DNA from 2 places in the Clostridium paraputrificum AGR2156 genome. Region 1 is predicted to be linked to the other one. Evidence: predicted binding sites of a transcription regulator. Region 1 holds the regulator's gene; the other holds the start of a gene.
The links. Region 1 encodes Rex, which represses fermentation and respiration genes when NADH is low (regulators of the CRP and FNR family bind a similar motif). Its sites were predicted from a motif close to ATTGTTAANNNNTTAACAAT; they were not measured.
Positions count from the first base shown of each region.

Region 2: adhE (bifunctional acetaldehyde-CoA/alcohol dehydrogenase) is a predicted target of Rex. The motif match lies at 1,731-1,750, and genes of this name have one in related genera.

Region 1 is NZ_AUJC01000011.1:113,730-118,132, reverse strand. It holds gene G594_RS0112590 (acyl-CoA dehydrogenase) at 1-344, opposite strand, end outside; gene G594_RS0112585 (short-chain-enoyl-CoA hydratase) at 379-1,164, opposite strand; gene G594_RS0112580 (redox-sensing transcriptional repressor Rex) at 1,454-2,086, opposite strand; gene G594_RS0112575 (manganese efflux pump MntP) at 2,275-2,835, opposite strand; gene G594_RS0112570 (heavy metal translocating P-type ATPase) at 3,183-4,403, opposite strand, start outside.
Region 2 is NZ_AUJC01000010.1:8,663-13,065, reverse strand. It holds gene G594_RS0111135 (AI-2E family transporter) at 1-190, shown strand, start outside; gene pepT (peptidase T) at 212-1,423, shown strand; gene adhE (bifunctional acetaldehyde-CoA/alcohol dehydrogenase) at 1,828-4,403, shown strand, end outside.

The DNA.
Region 1 (4,403 bases):
CATAAGTCTGCTAAATACTTTTCTTTTTGTACTGGAGTACCGTGTTCATTGATAACTGAAGCACATAGTGATGTATGAGCTGAAAGTATAACTCCTGTTGTTGCACATACCTTTGATAATTCCTCTACAGCGATTATGTATGAAAGAACATCTCCGCCTGCTCCCCCTACTTCCTTAGAAAATGGAATACCCATCATTCCTAACTTAGCCATTTTTTGAACATTTTCCATAGGGAATCTTTCTGTTTCATCAATTTCTGCAGCTATTGGTTTTACTTCATTTACTGCGAATTCTCTAACCATTTGTTGTACTAATTGTTGTTCTCTAGTTAATTCGAAATCCATTTGATTTGACCCTCCTTATATTTAAAAAAACAATTTATTTGTTTTGGAAGTTCTTTTCTGCTCTCTTTTCTAAGAATGCAGTCATTCCTTCTGTTTGATCTTCTGTGCTGAAGCATTTTCCAAAGTCTTCTGCCTCTATTTCAATTGCTCTATCTATATCTACTTGCATACCTCTATCAATAGCATCCTTACATAACTTAACAGCTACTGGCGCATTAACAATTATTGCATTAGCCATAGCTCTAGCTTCATCCATAAGATTTTCTAGAGGAACTACCTTATTTACAAGTCCTATTCTTAAAGCTTCATCTGCCTTAACCATAGCTCCTGTATAAATCATTTCTTTCGCTTTTCCTAAACCAACTATTCTTGGTAGTCTTTGAGTACCACCAAATCCAGGAGTTATTCCTAAACCTGATTCTGGCTGAGCAAATCTTGCTCTTTCTGAAGCTATTCTTATATCACATGCCATTGATAATTCACAACCACCACCAAGAGCGAATCCTGATATTGCTGCAATTACAGGCTTGTCTAACTTTTCTAATCTTCTGAACACCTTATTTCCAAGCATTCCAAATTCTTTACCTTGTTCTTCATTTAAATCTCTCATCTCTGCTATATCAGCACCTGCAACGAAAGACTTTTCTCCTGCCCCAGTTAATATAACAGCATAAATATTGCTATCATTTTCTAAATTCTCAAGAACTGCGTCAAGATCCTTTAATGTTTCTGAATTTAATGCATTTAAAGCTTTTGGTCTATTAATAGTAACAATAGCTAAATGCTCTTCTTTTTCAAGAAGCACGTTTTTCAATTCCATCCCCTCATATCCTCCTTATTTACACTCTTATTTTTCTTAATCTTTTTTAATTTTACAAACTATCCAATATTATACACTAAATAGTGGCATGAGTCTGTCGAATTTTCTGAAAATAAATACTTTTTTATTATCTTTTTTGTTAATAATATAACAAACTTAGATAAAAAAATAATTGAAGTTTTTAACAAACTTCAATTAAGATTATAATACCTTGTTAAATTTTTTTCAATATCAAATTGTGATTTTATGTTAAATTTATAAGCTATACCCAAGGATATTTTTCCTATTTTTATTCCTCATTACTGTGTAATAAATAAATAAGCGTCATCAAACTTTCACTTAAATGAACATTTTCAACTCTTACATTCTCTGGTACCGATAAATCTACAGGGGCAAAGTTCCAAATTCCCTTAACTCCACCTTCTACCATTTCATCGCATACCTTTTGAGCATTTATTCTAGGAACACAAATTATTCCTATATCTATTTTGTTCTTACTTAAAAAAGATTTTAAAGTATCTATTTCACTTATTTCAATATCTCTAATTTTAAGTCCAACTAACTTAGGATTTGCATCAAATATACCAACTAAATTTACACCTTGCTTATCAAACTTATAATTTGCAATTGCTTGCCCTATATTACCTGCACCTACAATTACAGTGTTATATTCTTGACTTAGTCCAAGAATACTACTTATTTGATTGTATAATTCTCTAACATTATACCCATATCCTTGTTGACCAAAGTCACCAAAACAATTTAAATCTTGACGTATTTGAGATGCTGTAAATCCTATCTTTTCCCCTAATTCTTTTGATGATATTCTATCTACATCATTTTTCATTAATTCATTTAAATATCTATGATATTTTGGCAGACGTTTAATTACAGCCATAGAAATATTTTTTTTCTTTTCCATACTGCACCTTCTCTCTAAATTTTATCTATTTTTTAACAAAGTTATGTAAATTCTACACTTTACTTTTTACGCAACTAATACACCATTTATTATATTACCATAAAACTTAATTATTAATCCATTACTTTTCTTAAATAATATTTTCACTTTCAATATAACAAGCATGAATTTTGTCGATTTTTGAACAACTATTTCAAAAGATGTTCTATCAATATTTTTAAGCCTATTAAAATTAGAACAATGCCTCCGAATATTTCTGCTCTACTCTTAAACATTTCTCCTAACTTTTCACCAATATACACTGCAATAAAACTTAAAATAGCTGTTACTACTCCTATTATTAATATTGATGATAATATATTTACATTTAAAAACGCAAAACTTATTCCTACGGCCAATGCATCTATACTAGTAGCAATAGCTAATATTAATAATGTTTTATTTGAATAAATTTTCTCTTCTTCACTCTCTTCTCCCTTTAATGCTTCATAAATCATCTTCCCACCAATAATAGCTAATAAAATAAAAGCTATCCAATGATCCATCATTTCAATATACTTAGTAAAGTTTCTGCCTACAGCCCAACCTATAAAGGGCATAATAGCTTGAAAAACACCAAAAAATAAACCAGCTTTAAAAGCCATCTTTATTTTACTTTTTTTATTAGAATTAATACCAATAGTAATCGAAACAGCTAGAGCATCCATAGCTAACCCCAATCCTATCATTAAAATAGATATAACACTCATATTTTCCCTCCTAAATAGCACATCTTTATTTTATACATTTTTTATCATTATAAACACTAAAGAATAAACTTTATTAGCATTTAAATATTAAACTTATCTCCAATTTAATTGCAAGTATAATTTCTTAAAAAATAAAAAAAGACTTATGTATAACGCAACCCTAATCCGTTATACATAAGTCTCACAATTTAAAACAAAGCCAGATGATTATATCATCAGTATGTTGACCTTGTTACAGAGATAAAACATCTCTGCATGCTACTCCCTCATGCCTGAAAGTTTTTAATTTCAACGTTAATAATTATACTTTTATCGACAAACTTTGTCAACAAATATATTAAATCCATTTATTTCCTCAAGGCTCTCATAGAGTTTAATACAGCTATTAAAGTAACCCCTACATCTGCAAATACTCCTTCCCACATGTTTGCTATTCCAATAGCTGCTGGAATTAATACTGCAATTTTAACACCAAGTGAAAAAATTATATTTTGCCATAAAATTCTATTTGTCTTTCTTCCTATCTCTATAGCATCAACCAATGATGATGGGTTATCTCTCATTAGCACTACATCTGCCGCTTCAATAGCAGCATCAGATCCAATGCCTCCCATAGCTACCCCAACATCTGCTCTTGCTAGAACTGGGGCATCATTAATACCATCACCTACAAAAGCTAATTTCCCCTTTTCAGACTTTTCCTTTAATAGCTTTTCCACCATAACAACTTTATCTGTTGGTAGTAATTCAGCATATACTTCATCTAATCCTAATTCTTCTGCAATTTTTTCTGCCACCTTCTTATTATCACCAGTTAACATTACACATTTCTTAACGCCAATCTTTTTCAACATTTCTATAGCTTCTTTAGAATCTTCTTTTACCTCGTCAGCTATTACAATGCTACCTTTATATTCACCCTCAACAACTACATGAACCACTGTTCCAATCTCTTCACTATTATTATATTTGATTCCATTAGAATTCATAAGTTTGTAGTTTCCTAATAAAACTTCTTTATTATCTATATTAACCTTAATACCATTTCCTGAAATTTCTTCATAATTAGATATTATTGATTTGTCTACTTCATTTCCATAGGCTTTCAATATAGATTGTGCAATAGGATGATTAGAAAAACTTTCTCCTGTTGCTGCTATTCTCAATAACTCAGATTCCTCTATATTATTTGTATTAATCTTTACAACCTTAAATACACCCTTTGTAAGAGTTCCTGTTTTATCAAATACAACTGTTTCCACATCTTTTAAAGCTTCAAGATAGTTTCCACCTTTTATTAAAACTCCATTTTTAGAGGCTCCACCTATTCCAGCAAATAACCCTAAAGGAATAGAAACAACTAACGCACACGGACAAGATACTACTAAAAATATTAATGCTCTATATACCCAATCCGAGAATAATGCTCCCTCAACTACTAGAGGTGGTATCATAGCTAATGCAACTGCTGATAGTACTACTACTGGAGTATAATATCTAGCAAACTTTGTTATAAACTTTTCTGTTTGAGCTTTCTTGCTACTTGCATTTTGTACTAATTCTAAAAT
Region 2 (4,403 bases), on a different contig from region 1:
AGGAGACTCTATAGGTATATCAGCATTTTGGATATTGTTTTCTATATTAGTGGCTGGTAAATTCTTAGGGTTAGTAGGAATGGTAATAGGTGTACCTTTATTTGCAGTAATATACTCTATAATAAAAGAGGTAGTAGAAAGTCAATTAGATAAGAAAGGTATGAAGACAAAAACAGAAGATTATATGTAATATATTAAAGGAGGAGTATTGATGATTAGAGAAGAATTATTAGAAAGATTTTTAAGGTATGTTAAGGTGAATACAAAATCTGATGAAAGAAGTGAAACTACTCCAAGTACAGCTTGTCAATTAGATTTAGCCAGAATCTTAAAGGATGAATGTGAAAAGATGGGGTTAAAAGAAGTAACTCTTGATGATAAAGGATATGTAATGGCAACTTTACCTAGCAATATTAAGGAAAACGTTCCGGTTATAGGTTTTATAGCTCACATGGATACATCTCCAGATTTTAAAGGAGAATGTGTAAATCCTCAAATAGTAGAATACAATGGTGGAAATATATATTTAAATAAAGATATACATTTAAGTGAATCTAGTTATCCTGTTTTAAAGAAGTTAATTGGAGAAACTATAATTACAACTGATGGAACAACTCTTCTTGGAGCTGATGATAAAAATGGTATTGCAGAAATAATGACTGCAATGAGCTATTTAATAAAACATCCAGAGATTTCTCATGGAAAGATAAGAATAGCATTTACCCCTGATGAAGAGGTAGGTAGAGGTGCAGATTTCTTCGATGTAGAAAAGTTTGGAGCAGATTTTGCTTATACAATAGATGGTGGAGCGTTAGGAGAATTAGAGTGTGAAAACTTTAATGCCTCTTCTGCTATAGTTAAGGTAAATGGCAGCAACATTCATCCAGGATATGCTAAGGACAAAATGAAAAATAGTATTCTTATAGCATATGAATTCCATAATGAGTTACCACAAAATGAATCACCACAACATACAAGTGGATATGAAGGATTCTATCATTTAAATGATATTGAAGGTTCAGTAGAAAGTACAACTTTAACTTATATATTGAGAGATTTTGAAACTGATGGAATAGATAATAGAAAGAATAAATTAAATGATATTAAAGAGAAGCTAAATTCAAAATATGGAGATGGAACAGTAGAAATTATTCTAAAAGATCAATATAAAAATATGAAGGAAATAATTGATGAGTATCCAGAAGTAATGGAGAGAGCGAAAAAAGCTATGGAAGCTTTAGATATAGTTCCTAAATTAGTTCCAATTAGAGGAGGAACAGACGGATCAAGGTTATCTTTTATGGGGTTACCTTGTCCTAATATATTTACTGGTGGATATAATTTTCATGGTAAATATGAATTTACTGTAGTTTCATATATGGAATTAGCTTGCAAAACAATAATCGAAATATGTAAATGTTAAAAGAAGTCCAATATTGGACTTCTTTTTATTTGTAAATATTTTGATTGGTGAAAGACTTAATTATATTTGTTTAGTTAGGAAGTTATCAATTATATAGAAAAATAAGTTTAAATATAAATGAATGATATAAAGTGTAAATGCACAAAATAAATATAGTTATAACAAGAATATTGTTAAAAAAACTACATACATAGCTATATAAATGTTTTTGTGGAACCTAAAAATATATAAGTTTGACAAAATATTTACAAAAAATCAATTATTTGATGGGTAAGTTAGATAAAAATTAAAAAAGTTAACAAAAAACATTGACAAAAAATAAACAATAAAATAAAATAAAAGTGTGGAAAGAATGATAAAAAAATCACAAATGATTATTATATAAATTTTAGGAGGAACTAAAGATGGCAGTTACTAATGCACAAGAATTAACTAAAAGAATTCAAGAATTAAAAGAGGCGCAAAAGATATTCGCAACTTATACTCAAGAACAAGTAGATGAAATTTTCAGACAAGCAGCTTTGGCAGCAAATAATGCAAGAATTAAGCTTGCAAAGATGGCTGTTGAAGAAACAGGAATGGGTATTGTTGAAGATAAAGTTATAAAGAATCATTTTGCAGCTGAATATATATATAATCAATATAAAGATATGAAAACTTGTGGAGTTTTAGAAGAAGATAAAACTTTTGGGGTTACAAAAATTGCAGAACCAATAGGAGTTATAGCTGCTATAGTTCCAACTACAAATCCAACATCAACAGCTATATTTAAAACATTAATAGCTTTAAAAACTAGAAATGCAATAATAATAAGTCCGCATCCAAGAGCTAAGAAAGCTACAATAGCAGCAGCAAAGGTCGTTTTAGATGCAGCAGTTAAAGCTGGTGCTCCAGAAGGAATTATCGGATGGATAGATGAACCTTCAGTTGAACTATCAGGAAATGTTATGAGAGAATCAGATATAATACTAGCTACAGGTGGCCCAGCGATGGTTAAGGCTGCTTACTCATCAGGAAGACCAGCTTTAGGAGTTGGTGCAGGAAATACTCCAGCCATTATAGATGAAACAGCTCACATAAAAATGGCTGTAAACTCAATTTTATTATCTAAGACATTTGATAATGGGGTTATATGCGCATCAGAACAATCAATAGTTGTTTTAGAAGAAGTTTATGATGAAGTTAAGAGAGAATTAGCAGATAGAGGAGCTTACATCCTTAAGGGTGAAGAAATAGATAAGGTTAGAAAAGTAATCTTAAATGATAGAGGTGGCCTAAATGCAGATATTGTTGGTCAATCAGCATATAAGATTGCACAAATGGCAGGAGTGAATGTTCCAGAATCAGCTAAGGTTTTAGTTGGAGAAGTAACTTCAGTTGAATTAGAAGAACCATTCTCGCATGAAAAGTTATCACCAGTATTAGCTATGTATAAAGCTAAATCATTCGAAGAAGCTTTAGATAAGGCTGATAGATTAATTGAATTAGGTGGTATGGGACACACTTCAATACTATATACAGATCAAATAAAGTCAAAAGATAGAATATTAACATTTGGTGAAAGAATGAAGACTGCTAGAACTCTAATTAATATGCCAGCAGCACAAGGAGCTATCGGAGATTTATTTAACTTTAAGTTAGCACCATCATTAACACTAGGATGTGGATCATGGGGTGGAAACTCAGTTTCAGAAAACGTTGGTCCTAAGCACTTAATTAACATTAAGAGCATTGCTGAGAGGAGAGAAAATATGCTTTGGTTTAGAGTTCCAGAAAAGACTTATTTCAAATATGGTTGTTTACCAGTAGCTCTTGAAGAATTACACGATATGGGCAAAAAGAAAGCCTTCATCGTAACAGATAAAGTATTATTCCAAATGGGATACACAAATAAAGTAACAGAAGTACTAGAAAAGAACGGAATACAATATAAAATATTCTCAGATGTTGAACCAGATCCAACATTAAGATGTGCAAGAGCTGGTGCTAAGGAAATGCTAGATTTCAATCCAGATGTAATTATCTCTCTTGGTGGTGGATCAGCTATGGATGCTGCTAAGATTATGTGGGTTATGTATGAACATCCAGAAGTTAACTTCCATGATTTAGCTATGACATTTATGGATATTAGAAAAAGAATTTACAAGTTCCCAACAATGGGTCAAAAGGCTATGATGGTTTCAATAGCTACATCAGCAGGAACAGGATCAGAAGTTACTCCGTTCGCAGTTATAACTGATGAAACTACAGGGGTTAAATATCCATTAGCTGACTATGAATTAACTCCAGATATGGCTATAGTTGATGCTGAGTTAATGATGACTTCACCTAAAGGGTTAACAGCTTGTGCAGGTATAGACGTATTGGTTCACTCTATAGAAGCATATGTTTCAATTATGGCGTCTGAATACACTAATGGATTAGCTTTAGAAGCTATTAGATTAGTATTTAAATATTTACCAGATGCTTATAATGAAGGAACAACAAATGTTAAAGCTAGAGAAAAAATGGCTCATGCTTCATGTATGGCTGGTATGGCATTCTCAAATGCTTTCTTAGGAATAAACCACTCATTAGCTCATAAGCTAGGTGCATTCCACCACTTACCACATGGTATGGCAAACTCTCTAGTAATGAACGAAGTTATAAGATTCAATGCTACAGATGCACCAACTAAGCAAGCAGCATTTGCTCAATATAAATATCCAAATGCATCATGGAGATATGCTAGAATTGCAGATCATCTAGGATTAGGAGGATCTACTAATGAGGAAAAAGTAGAATTATTAATCAAAGCTATAGAGGAATTACAAGCTAAGGTTAATATGCCAAAGACAATTAAAGAAGCTGGTATAAGTGAAGATGCATTCTATGCAACACTTGATGAAATGGTAGAGCAAGCATTTGATGACCAATGTACAGGTGCTAATCCAAGATACCCATTAATGAGTGAATTAAAGGAAATTTATATAAAATCTTA